Regions from separate parts of the Marinilactibacillus sp. XAAS-LB27 genome, predicted to be linked through region 3. Evidence: predicted binding sites of a transcription regulator. Region 3 holds the regulator's gene; each other region holds the start of a gene.
What was found. Region 3 encodes LexA, which represses DNA repair genes until DNA is damaged. Its sites were predicted from a motif close to CNAACANNTGTTNG; they were not measured.

Region 1 (6,260 bases), on a different contig from region 3:
GGAATCGGCGAATGCTGTTAAACAAGATCTGATTTTTAACTTCGAGCAATAATAGAATGCTTTTTCAGAGAAAGACCGAGTTAATTCCATTAACCCTGGTCTTTCATTTGAATGTCTAGGAGGAAACTATGAATTTACCGAATAAACTAACGATGCTTAGAATCTTCATGATTCCGATATTTATCGTACTAGTGGTTATGCCTATAGATTTAGGAACTTTAGAAATCTTAAATTCTTCTATTGAAGTTAAGCTATTGATTGCGACGATTGTTTTCGCTGTTGCCAGTTTCACTGATTGGTTGGACGGTTATCTTGCAAGGAAAATGAACATTGTATCAAACTTTGGGAAATTTGCAGATCCACTGGCAGATAAAATGCTGGTTATGACAGCACTGATTTTATTAGTTCAGTTAAATATGGCTCCCGCATGGGTTGTAGCGGTTATAGTATGTAGAGAACTGGCGGTTACGGGCTTGAGACTATTATTAGTTGAACAAGGTGGAACGGTATTGGCTGCATCTTGGCCAGGTAAAGTGAAAACTAATACGCAGATGCTTGCTATTATTTTTCTCTTGTTGAGTAATTTCCCTTTCAATTGGACAGGTATCCCCGTTGCGACAATTCTATTATATATTTGTCTAATTTTCACTTTATATTCTGGATTTGACTATTTTTACAATGCGAGACATTTTTTCAAAGGAACCTTCAGTAGTTGATAGACATTTGAATAAGGCGTGTGTGATCTTAAAGGATTGCGCACGCTTTTTTTTAATCCTTGAAGCGGTATTCTGAAATTTAATATGATAAAATCAAAATATGCTATCTAAAAAAATTAGATTAAGATTAATCAAACAGTATTTATATGTAGGAGGAGTAGTATGAAAGCTGAAATTATTACCGTTGGAACAGAATTATTAATGGGACAGGTGATTAATTCGAACGCTGCCTATTTATCTAAAGAATTATCTTCTCTTGGTATTGAGATTTATCATCAGGTAACTGTGGGAGACAATGCTGAAAGGCTAGCTGAAGCGATTAAAGTAGCCGAATCTAGAGTAGATACGATCATACTGACAGGAGGTCTTGGACCTACTGAAGATGACATAACAAAATCAGTGGTATCAAAGCATCTAGGCTTAAATATGGTCATACATGAAGAAACAGAAGAAAAAATTATTGAACGCCATAGAGATAGCGATTTCAAAATGCCAGAAAACAATCGACTTCAGGCGCTTATACTAGAAGGTTCAGAGCCCTTGCTAAACGACGATGGATTAGCAGTAGGGGTATTCTTAGAAAAAGATAATCGAGCTTATGTTATGCTTCCTGGACCACCAAGTGAACTCAAACCTATGGTCGAAAACTATCTTAAAAATAGACTGATTGAACTGGAACAAGAAAATCAAAAATTAGTCTCTAGAATGATTAGATTGTTTGGTCTGACAGAAGCTCAAGTAGCAGAGCAATTAGATAGTATAATTAAGGAACAATCCAATCCTACTATTGCTATTTATGCTTCTAACGGAGAATCAAAAGTTAGGATAACTGCTAAAGGAAAGACTGAAGACGAGTGCGAAAAGATGATTACAGAAGTAGAAGAAGCAATAAAAGCTAAAATTGGTGATTACATTTACGGATATGGAGATCACACCCTTTCTTACGTTGTTCAGTCGCTTTTATTTGAACAAAGTAAAAAGATTACTGCTGCTGAAAGCTTGACCGGAGGGGCCTTTTTAAGTTGTATTGCGAGTGAACAAGGTGCCAGTTCAGTACTTGATGGCGGAATCGTAGTTTACAGTTCTGAAAAGAAACATCAGGCTCTTGGCGTCTCAAATGAAACGATTGACACGTATGGCGTGGTGAGTGCTGAGTGTGCAGTAGAAATGGCTGAGAAAGCTCTAGAAAAATTTGATGCAGATATTGCAGTATCTCTAACAGGCGTAGCAGGGCCTCATCCCCTAGAAGGTAAAGAAGCGGGAATTGTCTGGATAGGAATTGCACATAAAGGACAAACAACTTTTGCAAAGCACTTTCACTTTAAAAGAGACCGAGATAATAACAGAAATCTTGCAGTATTGAATGCTTTAAATCTTGTTCGTCGATCATTGCTGGGTCTTACAATACAAGAAAAAGTATTTTACATGAATGATAACGACGAAAGAGCATAAAATGGAAAGTGCATTTATTGCGAATAAATGTTCGATTTAAGCTTGCTTTTTGTTCAGAAAAACAGTAAAATAATAGAGTAGTAGAGAATGCACGTTTGCTATAAATAGACTAGATTCAAAAGAGGATTAGTCTATAAAAAAGCAATAAATGTGTAGGTTAAATAGTAGTAGTAAGCTTAAAAGTATATCAAAATTAAGTCCTGAATCAATAGGAGGAGAATATATTAATGACAGATGATCGTAGAAAAGCACTAGATGCAGCACTAAGCAAGATTGAGAAGAATTTCGGTAAAGGGTCCATTATGAAAATGGGCGAAAAAATCGATACTCAAGTTAAAACCGTACCAAGTGGTTCTCTTGCGTTAGATGTTGCGTTAGGTATAGGCGGGTATCCTCGTGGACGTATTATCGAAGTGTACGGACCAGAGAGTTCTGGTAAAACAACAGTTGCTTTACATGCAATTGCTTCTATACAAGCTCATGGTGGTATTGCGGCATTTATAGATGCTGAGCATGCACTAGATCCTAAATATGCACGTGCCTTAGGTGTAGACATAGATGAATTATTACTTTCTCAGCCAGATACAGGTGAACAAGCATTAGAGATTGCAGATGCACTTGTTTCAAGTGGTGCAGTGGACATGGTTGTTATTGACTCTGTAGCAGCACTAGTACCTCGAGCTGAAATTGACGGAGAAATGGGTGCTTCTCACGTTGGTCTTCAAGCACGTTTGATGTCACAAGCTCTTCGTAAACTATCTGGATCAATCAACAAAACAAAAACAATTGCGCTATTTATCAATCAGATTCGTGAAAAAGTCGGTGTTATGTTTGGTAGCCCTGAGACGACTCCAGGGGGACGTGCGTTGAAGTTCTACGCTACAGTTAGATTAGAAGTACGTCGTAGTGAAGCCATCAAGTCTGGTAAAGATATGACAGGTAATAAAACTAAAATCAAAGTTGTTAAAAACAAGGTTGCACCGCCATTTAAAGTAGCGTTAGTAGATATTATGTATGGTGAAGGTATTTCTCAAGTTGGAGAACTAGTAGATATGGGCTCTGATGCTGAGATTATTGATAAAGCTGGTGCATGGTACTCATACGGTGAAGAAAGAATTGGACAGGGTCGTGAGAACTCAAAACAATATCTTACAGATCACCCTGAAATGCGCCTCGAAATTGAAAAAAGAGTTCGTGTTGCTTACGATATTGGTAGTGAAGAAGATATCGAGTTTGTTAACAAGTTAAGTGGCGACGCTGGTGTCATTAAACTTGAAGAAAGTCCCGATGTTATAGGATCAGAAGAAACAGGGAATGAAAGTGAAACAGAATCTGACTCTGAGACTTTAGATGTTTAATTCTTTTTAAAGTGAAGTGAAGCACCACACAAATTCTTTATTTGTGTGGTGCTTTTTGGTTATATTTTGATTGTATCGTGCTAAAAAAAGAAAACTTCAGCTGATTGAAGTATGTACGAATGAAGTTCTTTTAAACGATTTTTCAACAAAAAGGTCTAAAATCCTTCTCTTTCTACAAACTGTATTGACACATAGGCATAAGACCTTTAAAATTAGATTGTCTGTTACACAATTATGTTAATCATAAATACTTTATTATAACTGACGCACGTTCTCAATAATTGAAAACGGTCGTTGCTTAACATAAATAGTACCTGACTTTTTTATACATGAATTAAATGTAAACTAAATAATGATACGGAGGTGACCAAATGACTACTCTTTTATACTCAGTAGCCTTCGCTATCGTTACTTTAATCATCGGAATCTTCGTAGGAGCTTATTTAAATAAAAAAAGCTTTGAAAAAAGACTTGCTGATTCAAGAAAAACAGCGGATAACATAGTAGAAGATGCTAACAAAGAAGCTGAAACCTTGAAAAAAGAAGCGTTGTTAGAGGCCAAAGAGGAAATCCATTCTTACCGAACAGAAGTAGAATGGGAGTTAAAAGAAAGACGCTCTGAAGTAGCACGTCAAGAAAATCGTTTGGACCAGAGAGAAGACAATCTTGAACGAAAAGCTAATACGATAGACAAGAGAGAAAGTTCTTTACAAAGTAGAGAAGATCGTTTGACAAGTAGACAAAAAGCAATTGAAGACTTGGAGCAAGCAGCTGAGGATTTAATTACAGAACAGCAAGAGAAATTACTAGCTGTTGCTGCTTTATCTCAAGAAGAAGCGAAATCAATCGTTTTATCTCAAACAGAAAAAGAATTATCTCGTGAATTAGCAATTATGGTCAAACAATATGAAGACAAAGCGAAATCAGAAGCTGATCGTAGAGCCAAAAACTTAATTACTCAAGCCATACAACGCTCTGCAGCAGACAAAGTTACCGAAACAACTGTCAGCGTAGTAAACTTACCGAATGATGATATGAAAGGTCGTATCATAGGACGAGAAGGACGTAATATACGTACGCTTGAGAGCTTGACAGGTATGGATCTAATAATCGATGATACACCAGAAGCAGTCGTATTAAGTGGATTTGATCCTATACGTCGTGAGACAGCTAAAATGGCACTTGAAAAACTGATTTCAGATGGACGAATTCACCCAGGCCGAATCGAGGAAGCAGTAGAAAAATCTCGAAAAGAAATGGATGAACGTATCCGAGAAATTGGTGAAGAAGCTATTTTTGATTTAGGTATTCACTCAATACATCCTGATTTCATTAAAATAATCGGGCGCTTACACTTTAGAACAAGCTATGGTCAAAATGTTTTGAATCATTCAATTGAAGTGGCCAAAATCGCTGGCGTAATGGCAGCAGAACTTGGAGAAGATATTCAGTTAGCTAAGAGAGCTGGATTACTGCACGACATTGGTAAAGCATTGGATAGCGAAGTAGAAGGATCTCACGTTGAGATTGGTGCTCAAATAGCGATGAAATATCAAGAAAGCGAAACGGTCATTAATGCAATTGCTTCCCATCATGGAGATGTTGAAGCGAGCTCAATCATTGCAGTCTTGGTGGAAGCGGCAGATTCAATTTCTGCAGCGAGACCAGGCGCTAGAAGCGAATCTCTTGAAAACTATCTACAGAGACTTGAAAATCTTGAAAGAATTTCTAATGGATTTGAAGGTGTCAAAGAAAGTTATGCAATTCAAGCTGGTAGAGAAATTCGCATTATCGTTAGACCGGATCAGTTAGATGATAGTATGTCTGCTAAATTGGCACGAAGTGTTCGTAAACAAATCGAGGAAGATATGGACTATCCTGGACACATTAAAGTAACGGTCATTCGCGAGACTAGAGCCGTTGAATATGCAAAATAATTAAACGAACAGTATCATTCAAGAAGAACAGCAAAGGCTGTTCTTCTTTTTTTAATGTTAATGTCCAGAGTATGAGACTGAACGAGTGCGTCACCAAGGCTTACATACGGGAAAAGATCTTTATCAATTCACTTTGATTTTATCCTGTCAATACTGGTAAAATAATAGTTACCGAATGGAGAAGAGGAAGTTAAATGAAAATACTATTTATTGGGGATGTAGTGGGCTCTATGGGACGAGAAATGGTCCAAGAGTACTTACCCAAGCTAAAAGCAAAATACAAGCCACAGGCAACGATTTTAAATGGAGAAAATGCAGCCGGTGGCAGAGGGATAACAGAAAAGATTTACAAGGAGTTTCTTCAATGTGGTGTTGACGCTGTAACAATGGGAAACCATACATGGGACAAAAGAGAGATTGTCGAATTTATAGATGATTCCAAGAAACTAATTCGTCCAGCGAACTATCCAAATCTTTCCAGAATTCCAGGAAAAGGTATTGCTTATATTAAAATCAATCAACAAGAATTAGCAGTGATCAATCTACATGGTAGAGTGTTTATGGCGGATCTTGAAGATCCTTTCAAAGTAGGAATGGAACTGGTAGAAGAAGCCAGAAAAAGAACGCCTCATATCTTTATTGATTTTCATGCTGAAGTAACAAGCGAAAAAGAAGCAATGGGCTGGTACATGGATGGTAAAGTATCCGCGATTGTAGGGACACACACGCATGTCCAGACTAATGATCATAGAATCTTACCTGGGGGAACAGGTTACATGTCCGATGCTGGGATGACT
Region 2 (6,260 bases), 120 kb from region 3:
CGATAATGGCCATTCTAGCGTAAACACCATTTTCCATTTGCTTGAAAATCCTTGAACGTTGGCACTCAACTAATTCTGTTGCAATCTCTACACCTCTATTTACTGGTGCCGGATGCATGATGATTGAGTTTTCATTCATTCGTCTTTCACGTTCCTTAGTTAATCCATATTCTTTTAAGTAACCCTCTTTAGAAAAAACTTGTCCATGATTGCTATGCCGTTCGTGTTGTACTCTAAGTAACATCAAAACATCTACTTTGTCGATGAGCTCATCCATTTCTACATAAGTTCCATATGCATGAAGTGACTCATCCATCCACTCTGCTGGGCCTGTAAAGTAAACTTTAGCACCTAGTTTATTCAGTATTTGCGCGTTACTTTTTGCTACTCTGGAATGTCTTATGTCTCCAGCAATCGCTATCTTCAAGTCCTGAAACGTTTTGAATTCTTCATAGATAGTCATTAAATCTAAAAGCGATTGGCTTGGATGCTGACCGGCTCCATCTCCACCATTCACAATCGAACACCTCAAGTTAGGTATACTAATCAGTTCTTCGTAAAAAGCTTCTTGTCCATGTCTGATCACGATAAGATCTACCCCAATCGCTTCAAACGTTTTTACAGTATCATATAAAGTTTCGCCTTTTTTTAGGCTACTATTTTCAGGAGAAAATTCTAAAACTTGTATGCTTGATTTTCTCTCTGCCATTTCAAAGCTCTTATGTGTGCGTGTACTGTCTTCAAAAAAAAGATTCACTGCATAACGATCATGAAATTGGGCAGTCATCTGACCCTGTTTAAATTTTAATGAATGATCAATCAGTGTCTGAATCTGATCGGGTGTAAAATCATTTAAGGTAATAAAATGTCTACGTTTAAGTTGTTGCACCCCATTTTTCATTTTCAAGTTCCTCTCTTTTTTGATTTTATTTACAAAAAAAGACCTGAGCCAGATGCGCGTCAGGTCTGAGGATAGTCTGCTTCCATTAATCTGGTAAAGAATCTTTCACAAGTGTGATAGCTTCTTCAATCCTTCTAATGGATTCCTCAGTGACCTTTAGTGCCTCTCTGGACTACTTTTTAAAGTTCACTTATGATTTAGTTGGTTTGATGATTGTAACAGTATCTTTGTCATCGACTTCTTTTAAACAGACTTGAATTGACTCATCGTTAGCGGTTGGAATATTTTTCCCTACAAAATCGGCTCTTATCGGTAACTCTCTATGTCCACGGTCAATCAACACAGCAAGATAAATTCTTTTCGGTCTACCGCTATCAATAACTGCATCTAATGCTGCACGTATTGTACGACCTGTATATAACACATCGTCTACAATTACGACTTGCTTGTTTTCGATCGAAGTAGCAATATCCGGTGCCGGAATGGTCGTTGTTTCATTTTTATGATCATCACGGTAATTAGAAATATCTAACTCTCCGATTTCAACTTTATGTCCTTCTAATTGTTCAATTCTTTGAGCAATGCGTTGAGCGAGGAATACGCCTCTTGTTTTTACACCAAGAAGAACTAAGTTGTCAATTCCCTTATTTTTTTCAATGATTTCGTAAGTAATTCTCGTCAAAGCTCTTTTGATTGCGACTTCATTGATTACTTCTATTTCCTGACTGTTCTGCATATTGACTCCTCCAAATTTGTTTTTACTTTTCGTTAATGATCCGAATCGAAGCAACATATGAACGCCAACAGACAAAAAAGCTCTCTTATCCTTGTGCGATAAGAGAGCTTCCTAATGATTTGTTAGGTTTAAAGATGAAGATACACTTCACCTGTGAATCTCCACTAAAAGCTTATAACTACTGCTCTCAATGAAAATTCTGCTCCTTATTAGCCTCACAGGACTACTTGTTAAAGGATATCTATTAACTTTTCATTTACTCTACAGGTCTTTTAAACAAAAGTCAACAGTCTTCTGTTGATCACTTAGGAAATTTCGTTTTAATTTCCAGAACCACATCACGAAGCTGAGCTGCTTTCTCGAAGTCCAGCTCTTTCGCAGCTTGTTTCATTTCGAGTTCCATTGTCTCGATTAGTTCTCTTCTTTCTTCTCTCGAAAGTTGTTTGAACGTATCTTCTGTCAAGTCTTCCCCGTCTTCGATAATTGTAGAAATCTTGATAAGATCTCGTACTTCTTTCTTGATCGTCATTGGGGTAATCCCATGAACACGGTTATATTCTTCTTGAATTTCACGTCTACGCTCAGTTTCTTCAATCGCTCTATTCATTGAGTCTGTTCGTTTATCAGCATACAAGATGACTCGACCATTCTCATTACGCGCAGCACGTCCCATTGTCTGTATCAAAGAACGCGTACTTCTAAGGAAACCTTCTTTATCTGCGTCAAGGATCGCAACCATTGAAACTTCTGGTACATCTAACCCCTCTCGAAGCAAGTTGATTCCGATTAGTACGTCAAATTTACCTATACGCAAATCTCTGATAATTTGTGTTCGCTCGAGGGTCTTGATATCACTGTGAAGGTACTGAACTTTGATCCCAACTTCTTTTAGATAGTCGGTCAAATCTTCAGACATTTTCTTCGTTAGTGTCGTAATAAAGACTCTTTCATTTCTTTCTATTCGTAGATTGATCTCTTCAATTAAGTCATCGATCTGTCCTTTGATCGGTCTGATCTCAATAATTGGATCAAGAAGTCCTGTAGGTCGGATAATTTGCTCAACAATTTGAGTTGACCGTTCCATTTCATAATCTGCTGGTGTGGCAGAGATATAGGTAATTTGAGGAACTCTTTCTTCAAACTCTTCCAGACGAAGCGGTCTGTTATCCAATGCACTTGGCAATCTGAAGCCGTGTTCTACAAGTTGTTGTTTCCTTGCACGGTCTCCATTATACATGCCTCGAATCTGCGGCATTGAAATATGAGACTCATCCACGATGAAAAGTGAATCTTTTGGAAAGAAATCAAGTAATGTATACGGAGACTCTCCCGGCTTTCTTCCATCCATATGTCTAGAATAATTCTCAATCCCTGAACAATAACCCATTTCCATCAGCATTTCAATATCATAATTCGTCCGCTGCTCTAAACGCTGTTCTTCAAGTAACTTGTTATCTTCTTTCAGCTCTTCTAGTCTTCCACCTAATTCATCTTTTATGGACTCGATTGCTGATCTCGTCTGTTCGTCATTTGAAACAAAGTGGGTAGCTGGGAAAACAGCCACATGTGAAAGATCTGCTTTAACCTCTCCTGTTAGTACATCCACTTCTCTTATCCGTTCAATTTCATCTCCGAAAAATTCGACTCTGATCGCTTCACTTTCTCTAGAAGCTAAGAATATCTCAACAATATCTCCTCGAGCACGGAATCTACCTCGTTGAAAGTCGATATCATTTCTTTCGAATTGCATATCAACTAATCTTCTGAGTACAGCATCTCGGCTGATCTCCATGCCTGATCTAAGAGACAATACATGTTCTGCGTAATCTTTGGGATTTACAAGTCCATAGATACAAGAAACAGAAGCAACTACGATCACGTCTCTTCTTTCTAATAGTGAACTAGTAGCCGAATGTCTTAATTTATCTATTTCATCGTTTACTGATGCATCTTTTTCAATAAATGTATCGGTTGAAGGGACATAAGCTTCTGGTTGATAATAATCATAATAACTTACAAAGTATTCTACCGCATTGTCAGGAAAGAACTCTTTGAATTCTGAATATAATTGTCCCGCAAGTGTCTTGTTGTGTGCAATAACAAGAGTCGGTTTATTGACTTGCTGGATAACGTTCGACATCGTAAATGTTTTTCCAGTACCCGTAGCCCCTAGTAAGACTTGTTCTTTCTGACCTTCTTTGATTCCTTTAACGAGTTTTTTGATTGCCTCTGGCTGATCTCCACTTGGCTCATAGACAGATTGTAACTTAAATTGATTCTCAGACATTCTTTATTTCCTCCTAAACCTAAACATACATTCGTATTAATAATAATACCACAAAAGGTCAAAAAAAGTTCTCCTTTAGACTGATGTCTGAAAGAAGAACTTTTTATACGAACTTAAGGTCATTAACCTAATTTTTTAGATAAACGAGACTTGTCGCGAGCAGCTTTATTCTTGTGGATTAATCCTTTAGACGCTGCTTGGTCGATAGCTTTAGCAGCTGTTTTAAATAATTCAGCTGAGTTATCTTGTCCAGCTTCAACCGCAGTTAAATATTTTTTCTTAGTGCTACGCATAGCTGACACTTGCGCAACGTTGTTAGCATTCTTTTTAGTATCTTGACGCTGACGTTTAATAGCTTGTACCATATTTGGCATTCTGAAAACACTCCTTTATAAAATTTCTTTAAATCCAGTTCATTCACTATAAAACGTACATTTCTGTTCGTTTTTCATCGAATGAAACCTTCTCTATTCAGTTGTTTTTCAACATTCTCCATTCTACATGATACGAATCGTTTTTGCAATATTTCATGCAGAAACTTATTTAGTTTACTTGTAAATGTGACTGATCATCAGAAAATTTCAAAATAAATAGTTCAACTTGAAGCTCTGGATTTACTTTACCTGATTTGATTAAATAGTCTGCATCTATAAGATGGTGATGGGCTTTAGAGAGTATCTTCTGTTCAAATTTCTTTTCTTTTTGCAGTGCAAGTTTCACCCTGAAAGGATGTACTTTTAAGATTTTTGCAATGTCAGCTTGCTGGTAACCTTTTCTTCTCAAAATTTTCACTTGAAGTAACAATCGAAATTGACCGATCATCAACGCTATTATTTTAATTGGGTCTTCTTTTTGCGTCAACAGATCCTGATAAAGTTCAACGGACTCCTGAACCTTTTTACTCAGCACCAAATCATTTAATTCAAAAATGTTCTGTTCAAGTGTTTTAGGAACTAGTTGCTCCACCGTAGATAAGTTGATCTGTTTATCTTGATGATGATAAATCATCAGTTTATCTAATTCAGTCATACTTTTGGAAAGATTCCGATCAGTGAGCTGAATCAGTTTATCTAGTGCATCCGAATCAATAGAATATCCTTCAGTCTCACATGTAGACTTCACAAGATCGTAAACGGATTTTTCATTTAGCGGCTCAATATTGATGATTTCAGCTTGCTTCAGCAGGGTTTTAGTTATTTTTTTTCGTTTATCCAGTTTTTCATAAGCTGCAAATATAACTAGTACTGAAAAATCAGATGGATTTCCTAGATAGGATTCAAGATAACTCATATCGTGATCGGGGCCATTGGTTATCGTTTTACCAGTTAAGAAATAAGGAGACTGTACAAAGACAAGCCTTTTATCTCCAAAGAATGGAAAGGATTCAGCCTCCTGTAAAGCTACATCAATCGTTGTTTCTCTCATATCGAACTGGCCAAAATTGAACTCAGAAACTTCATCATCCAATACTGAATTGATAAACGCAAATTTCACCTTCTCACTTAGATATTGTTCCGTTCCCTGAACCAGATAAACGGCTGAGTATGTTTTATTTTCTATTGCTTTGATTTGTTTTTTTAACTCAATCATCCTGAGCTCCTCACTAATTTGTATCATCATGATGAGGTATTACTTGTATCATACGATCATCATTAAGGTTAATAAAGGGGAAAGCATAATATTCGTACAGGACGGCTCCTTTTAGGTCTGTTCTGTAAAAATCGATTGCTCTATCTTCTAATCGATTCAACACTTCAGGGTTTGGATGTCCATAGACGTTGTTCACACCGCTCGAAATCCACCCTATTTTCGGTTCCAAAGAATCTAAAAAAGTTTCTTGTGAAGAAGTCAAACTTCCATGGTGAGCTACCTTCAAAATATCCACTGTTAAGTTTGGATAAGTTCGGATAAGTTCATCTTCTCCGTTCGCTTCAAGATCTCCTGTGAATAACCACCTGTATCGACCGATTTTACCATACAAGACCAATGAAGCCTCGTTTTTATTTTGATTTTCTTTTACATTTATATTATGATCCGGATAAATGACTTTCAACCCAGGACCCAAGGCACTTTCTAGGTCCCTACTTAAAACAGTGAGTTGAATCTTTCGTTTTTTGAACTCTGGCATCAATGCTTCAAGTGATGGATCCAAAAAGGTCGACTGAGTAGCTAAAATTTCTTGTGTCTGTATATCTTGAATGATTTCTTCAAGAGCTCCAATATGGTCAGCATCAGCATGTGAAAGATAAATTTGATGAAGTCTGTTTACACCTTGCGATTTTATAGTCGGTAAGACAATATCTTCCCCTACTGCAAAAGGTGTTTCTTTTTTTCTC
Region 3 (6,260 bases):
TTCTCCTACAGCAACTGAATCATGTGTCAATACATAGATTGCCGGGATTTTTGAAAGTGCAGCAAGACGAACAGCTGGGCGAAGGTAATCACTGAATACGAAGAATGTACCTACGTAAGACTTCGTTCCTCCGTGTAATAAGATACCGTTCAAGGCCGCTGTCATAGCAAATTCTCTAACACCATACCAGATATTTCTTCCTTCATAATGACCTGGTTCAAAATCAGTCTGATTTTTCATCATAGTATTATTAGAGCCTGATAAGTCAGCAGATCCACCCCAAAGATTTGGAATTGAATCAGATAGTGCGTTCAATACTTCTCCACTCGTTGCTCGCGTAGCAGAAGCGCTGTCTTCTACAGAATAGACTGGCAATGATTCATCCCAGTTTTCTGGTAGTTCTCCACTTAATGCTAATTTGAATTTCTCAGCTAGTTCTGAGTGTGTACTTGTATAATCTTCAAGCGCTTTGTTCCAATTCTCTTCTGCTGTTTGGCCTTTATCGACCATAAGCTCTTTGAATCGTTTGGCAACTTCTTCTGGTACAAAGAAGTCTTCGCCTTCCCATCCATACGCTTTTTTAGCAGCTGTTACACCTTCGGCCCCAAGAGGAGCGCCGTGAACAGTGTGTGTTCCTGCATTAGGAGCACCAAAGCCGATAACAGTTTTAACTTCAATTAAAGTTGGTTTATCAGTTGATTCTTTTGCAGCCGTAATGGCTTTATCAATAGCGTCCAAATCGTTACCATCTTCAACAAGAATATGTTCCCAACCATAAGCTTCAAAACGTTTCCCAACGTTTTCGGTGAAAGCTTTTGAAGTAGGCCCATCCAAAGAAATGTCGTTGGAATCATAAAGCATGATCATTTTACCTAATTTAAGGTGTCCTGCTAGAGAAGCCGCTTCTTGAGATACGCCTTCCATTAAATCACCATCTCCACATAGTGCATATGTGTAGTGATCAACGATGTTGTGGTCTCCCTGATTATAGGTTGAAGCCAAGTGCGCTTCTGCCATAGCCATACCTACTGCATTCGCTACGCCTTGTCCTAAAGGACCAGTCGTTGCTTCAACACCGTCAGTATAGTGTACTTCAGGGTGTCCTGGTGTACGACTATCTAGCTGACGGAAATTCTTCAAATCATCAACTGTTACATCATAACCTGCTAAATGCAATAAGCTATAAAGTAACATTGATCCGTGTCCAGCAGACAAAACAAAGCGATCGCGATCGAACCATTTCGAATTTTTCGGATTAACATTCAAGTGACGTGTCCATAGTGTGTAAGCCATTGGTGCAGCACCCATTGGTAATCCAGGGTGTCCAGAATTTGCTTTTTGAACGCCGTCAATACTAAGAGTTCGAATTGTATCTACAGCCATTTGATCAGTTTTATCAAACAAGTAACTCATTCCTTCCTATTGCTAAAAGTGGTAACGCTCCTAATCATTGTACTATTTATATTAGTTTTATTCAACGCTTTCATAGAACATTCGTAAATTTGTCCGTACGTCTTTATTTGGAAGGAGATTAGTCTCTATTATGGATTCCTTTATCTTTTTGAATCCCTTTAAGTTTTTCTGGGGTAACGTCTTGACCATCTGGATCTACAATTTTCATTCCTTCTATATGATTTCTCATACCAGATCTAAAAGCTTTAATGTATTTTTCTCTAAGATCTTTCTGCTCAGTTACTTCTTCCTGTGTCAAACCTTCGCTTCTTTGTTTTCTAACTAACTCATTAATTCTATCTAATTGGTCTTTTGCTAACATTTTATATCCTCCTATTAGGCTTTCTAGCCTATACTTTTTCTTTTAGTGCATCCTATTGCGAACAACCATTGTAATACAAATGTGCTTAAGAATCTAATTTCCTAGGGAAATCCAAGCTTATTTCGAACATTCGTTTGATTAGATGTTCGGTATATGATATAATTTTACTAAAGTTTACGAACATTGTGAACTCTTATTCACTGAATCATACACTAGACTATTATTATACTTAATTTAAACGACAATTTGAAGGGATGAGGTGTTACAATATGACTACTAGAGGCCGTAAAGGCGAAAAACAAATCGAAATTTTACGTTATATTCATGAACAAGTAAACAAAAGAGGATATCCACCTACTGTTCGAGAAATTGGATCTGCCACTGAATTATCTTCCACTTCTACTGTGCATGGCCATTTAGCTAGACTAGAAAAGAATGGCTTTATCTTGAGAGATCCTTCAAAACCAAGAGCAATTGAATTCACTAAAGAAGGTTTGATTAAAATTGGAATTGATGAATTTGAAAATCATATTCCATTATTAGGTGTTGTTACCGCCGGAGAACCTATCTTAGCCGTTGAAGAAGCAACGGATTATTTTCCAATTCCTAATGACTTAGAAATTGATAAAGGTAATCTTTTCATGTTGACCATTCGTGGTAACAGTATGATTAATGCTGGAATTTTTGATGGTGACCAAGTCATCGTCAGAAAACAAGAATCCGCTCAAAATGGTGACGTCGTTATTGCAATGACTGATGATGAAGAAGCAACGTGCAAAAGATTCTATAAAGAACAAGGTTATATTCGCCTTCAACCAGAAAATGATACGATGGATCCGATTATATTATCTGATGTCTCTATCTTAGGTAAAGTTGTTTCTTTATACAGATCACATATCTACTAGAATAGGTTAAAACGAAAAGGCAGTCATGCTGTGAAGGTAAAACACTTCATAGTCATGGCTGCCTTTTTTTAGAATCCGTATGCTTCTTCTTGTGCTCCCCAAATTCCTTTATAGGCGGTTGCAAGTATAACTGTATCCTCAATGAGTTTTTCAAGTCTGAAATGAATATCGTCATTATTAATTTTTCCAGCTGTATAGTCTGTATCCAACAAGAAAACATAATTTGGTACAATATTAGATTTCATATAGCTGAGGATAGGCTTAAGTTGCTGCTCAGGTATTAAATAATGTCTATTTGACCCTGCTGTTGCAATGATTGCCGAAACTTTATTTTGTAAAGCGCTTTGTGGTAGTAAATCAAAGACGTTTTTCAATACAGCAGGTATGGATGCTTGGAATATCGGTGTCGCGATAATAAGGATATCTGCTGCCATAATGGTTTCTGTGATCAGTTTATTATCCCCAGTATAATCAAGATAATTTCTTCCATCACTAAATTGCATCTCATAATCTTTTAAATCCAATAGCGAATACATATGATCTCCGCCATACTTTACTTCAAGTTCAGCCATGACTTTATTAGCCACTATAGAAGACTTCTCCCCGACGTTTGAACCTGCTAATACGACGATATTCATCTAATCTACTCCTTATTTTTTAGTGTGCTTTCTAATCGCTGGTAAGATTTTCTCACCAATAATGTCAATATTTTTCTTAATATCATCCATAGTAACACCACCAAAATCCAGTTGGGCAATGTAGCGTTGATTTCCGAATAATTCATGCTGATAAAGTATTTTTTCAATAATTAATTCTGGGTCTCCTACATTGATGACACTTCTGTAGTCTTGTCCGTGAGCAAATGCTTGCTTAGGAAATCCTTGTCCATTTGTTTTTTTCATTCCTTCATTAACGTGAGGATAGTATTCTCGGAAGGCGTCCATTTTATTCGTACTAGCATAAAAGAAGCCTGCTGTTGCTACTGGTAATGTTTTAATATCGTACCCAGCTTCGGCAGCTGTTTCTCTGTAAAGATCAATCGGTTTCTTGAATTCAGATGCCGGTCCTCCCAAGTGCGCTTGATACATTGGAACACCCATTAATCCCGCTTTTTGTGCAGAAGCATAAGAGCCTCCCACTGCTCTCCATATTGGTAGACCATTCTGGTCGTTATCTGGTCTAGGTATAACGTGTGCATCATTTAGAGGTGCACGGTATTCCCCTTTCCAACTCAACCTTTCATTTTCATTGATTCCTAGTAATAAGTTAAACTTTTCTTCAAATAACGCTTCATAGTCTCTAAGATCATATCCTAGCAAATCGTATAAGCCTACTCTTGAAGCACGACCCGCTACGATTTCCATACGACCATTAGATAATAGATCGATTGTTGCGGCATCTTCAAAAACACGGACCGGATCAGACGTACTGATAATTGTTGATCCTGATGATATTTTGATCTGATTTGTAGCTTGTGCTATAGCCGATAAAATGATCATATGTGCTTGCGATACAAAATGATCTTGGTGAGATTCCCCAAGTTGAAAAATATCTATCCCAGCTTCATCAGCTAGTACAGCCGTCTCTATAATCTCTTTGATTCTTTGTTGAGCAGAAATTCTTTTTCCAGTATGTGGATTTGGTAAATGGTCTCCAAGTGTGTATAAGCCAAACTCAAGCCCTTTACTTTCATCAATTTTTGGTAAAATTCGATTGTTGATCATAAATGTATCATTCCTCTTATAATTAGTAAGTTAATTATAACATGATTCTTTATCTATTGAAGTAGGTACTTTATAGTGCTATAGTATACTTAATATACTAATGGAGGTGTACAGATGATATCTGATCTAGAACCAGAACATTGCAAAGTAAATGAACCTTTAGACATCTTATTTGGTAAATGGACCCCTGTTATTTTATTGAATTTAATGCATACCAGTCCAATGCGTTTCAGCGAAATTAAGAGAGCCATTCCGGAAATCACACAAAAAATGTTAACTAAGCAATTACGTGAATTGGAATCTCAACTGATTATAACCAGAGAAGTTTTTCCAGAAGTTCCCCCTAGGGTGGAGTATTCCGTCACTGCCTATGGTAGAACGTTGGAACCCATTCTTGATGCTCTCCATCAATGGGGAAATGCACACAAAAAGAAATTACTTGAAAATTGATAAAAAAGTACTGTACTGTCATAGACTGATTTCAACTTTCAGTCTTAAGACAAGTACAGTACTTTTTTTATTTTAGTATTCCATTAAAGTGAAGATATCGTAACCTTTAATTTTCTCTCGACCATTAAGGTCTTTCAATTCGATAAAGAATGCTGTTCCAACAACTTCGCCACCAAGTTTTTCAACAAGCTCTATCGTAGCAGCAATTGTTCCACCAGTAGCTAACAGGTCATCACATACTAAAACCTTTTGTCCAGGTTTGATTGAGTCTTCGTGTAGTTGAAGGACATCACTACCATATTCCAAACCATAACTCACTTCAATGGTTTTTCTAGGTAGTTTGCCTTTTTTACGACATGGGGCAAAGCCTATCCCTAATTCAAAAGCTACAGGACATCCAACAATAAAGCCTCTTGCCTCTGGTCCAACAATCATGTCTACTTCTTTATCTTTAGCATATTCTACGATTTTTTGAGTCGCTTCACTGTACGCTTTTCCGTCAGCCATCAATGGAGAGATATCTCTAAAAGTAATACCTTCCTGTGGAAAATCGGGAACATCTGCAACATAATTTTTTAAGTCCATTATAAGTCTCCTTTTATTATACAAGTGCATTTATTTTAAATTTTTCAGTGCTTCTGTCAGTTCTTTGAATGAACTATAAACAACGGTTTCTTCCACAGCAATATTTTCAAGTCTCTGCTTGTAAACTTTTGTCTCTTCAATAGCCATTTTACTCGCCTCAGAATTCACACTGAGCAGTCCGCCTTCTATTGTAACAAATCCGGCTTCTAAAAACACCCTGATTATGAATTTTAGAATCGTTTTGTCCATTTTTAGATAATCTGCAAGTAGAGTTCCTTTTTCTTTAAGATCAATATTTTTATGTTTTGCTAAAAATTTATATAGTTTAGCAAACTGTTCTCTTGAAGGCATACCGAGTAAATAATCCTTACTTTTTGTATAAAAGATACAGTATAAGGTTTGTTCTTCATTGTGAAGTACCGTATTTTTGATTAGTTCCATCGACTCAGGACAGTCTACAATGACATAAGCACTTTGAGCATTAAAACTCAAAGCATCTTTTGTTGTTTCAATCAATAAGCTATCAGATTGATTCGTCACAAAGGGACTATACTTAGTAAAATTCTGCTTATTATAAAAAAGATACGTAACGCCTTCCATCAGTAAATCTGATTTTTTTAGATCAGTAGTTCTTTTGTCTATAATAACTTGATTCAAAAACTTCATATCCGTTAACTGCATTTGAGGTTTTTTATTTCCGTTCCATTCATTAATTTCTACCGTACCAACTACTGAAATGGGTGTATCAGATTTTAATGCATCCGCGATTGATCCATAATTAAACGCAATAACATCTAAAGGTGTACCCTCTTGATCTACTTT

Region 1: the regulator LexA is predicted to act here: its motif matches at 2,189-2,202, upstream of recA (recombinase RecA).
Region 2: the regulator LexA is predicted to act here: its motif matches at 3,945-3,958, upstream of uvrB (excinuclease ABC subunit UvrB).

Annotation. Positions count from the first base shown of each region.
Region 1 covers NZ_JAYXKP010000009.1:6,559-12,818, forward strand. The annotation lists gene VXN63_RS10750 (helix-turn-helix domain-containing protein) at 1-52, shown strand, start outside; gene pgsA (CDP-diacylglycerol--glycerol-3-phosphate 3-phosphatidyltransferase) at 129-716, shown strand; gene VXN63_RS10760 (competence/damage-inducible protein A) at 879-2,168, shown strand; gene recA (recombinase RecA) at 2,396-3,526, shown strand; gene rny (ribonuclease Y) at 3,898-5,463, shown strand; gene VXN63_RS10775 (TIGR00282 family metallophosphoesterase) at 5,658-6,260, shown strand, end outside.
Region 2 covers NZ_JAYXKP010000001.1:671,234-677,493, forward strand. The annotation lists gene VXN63_RS03225 (aspartate carbamoyltransferase catalytic subunit) at 1-901, opposite strand, end outside; gene pyrR (bifunctional pyr operon transcriptional regulator/uracil phosphoribosyltransferase PyrR) at 1,092-1,637, opposite strand; gene uvrB (excinuclease ABC subunit UvrB) at 1,939-3,924, opposite strand; gene rpsT (30S ribosomal protein S20) at 4,047-4,298, opposite strand; gene holA (DNA polymerase III subunit delta) at 4,468-5,514, opposite strand; gene VXN63_RS03250 (DNA internalization-related competence protein ComEC/Rec2) at 5,528-6,260, opposite strand, start outside.
Region 3 covers NZ_JAYXKP010000001.1:547,190-553,449, forward strand. The annotation lists gene tkt (transketolase) at 1-1,404, opposite strand, end outside; gene VXN63_RS02650 (DUF896 domain-containing protein) at 1,532-1,774, opposite strand; gene lexA (transcriptional repressor LexA) at 2,044-2,679, shown strand; gene VXN63_RS02660 (NADPH-dependent FMN reductase) at 2,748-3,317, opposite strand; gene VXN63_RS02665 (LLM class flavin-dependent oxidoreductase) at 3,330-4,403, opposite strand; gene VXN63_RS02670 (winged helix-turn-helix transcriptional regulator) at 4,518-4,853, shown strand; gene VXN63_RS02675 (adenine phosphoribosyltransferase) at 4,926-5,438, opposite strand; gene recJ (single-stranded-DNA-specific exonuclease RecJ) at 5,469-6,260, opposite strand, start outside.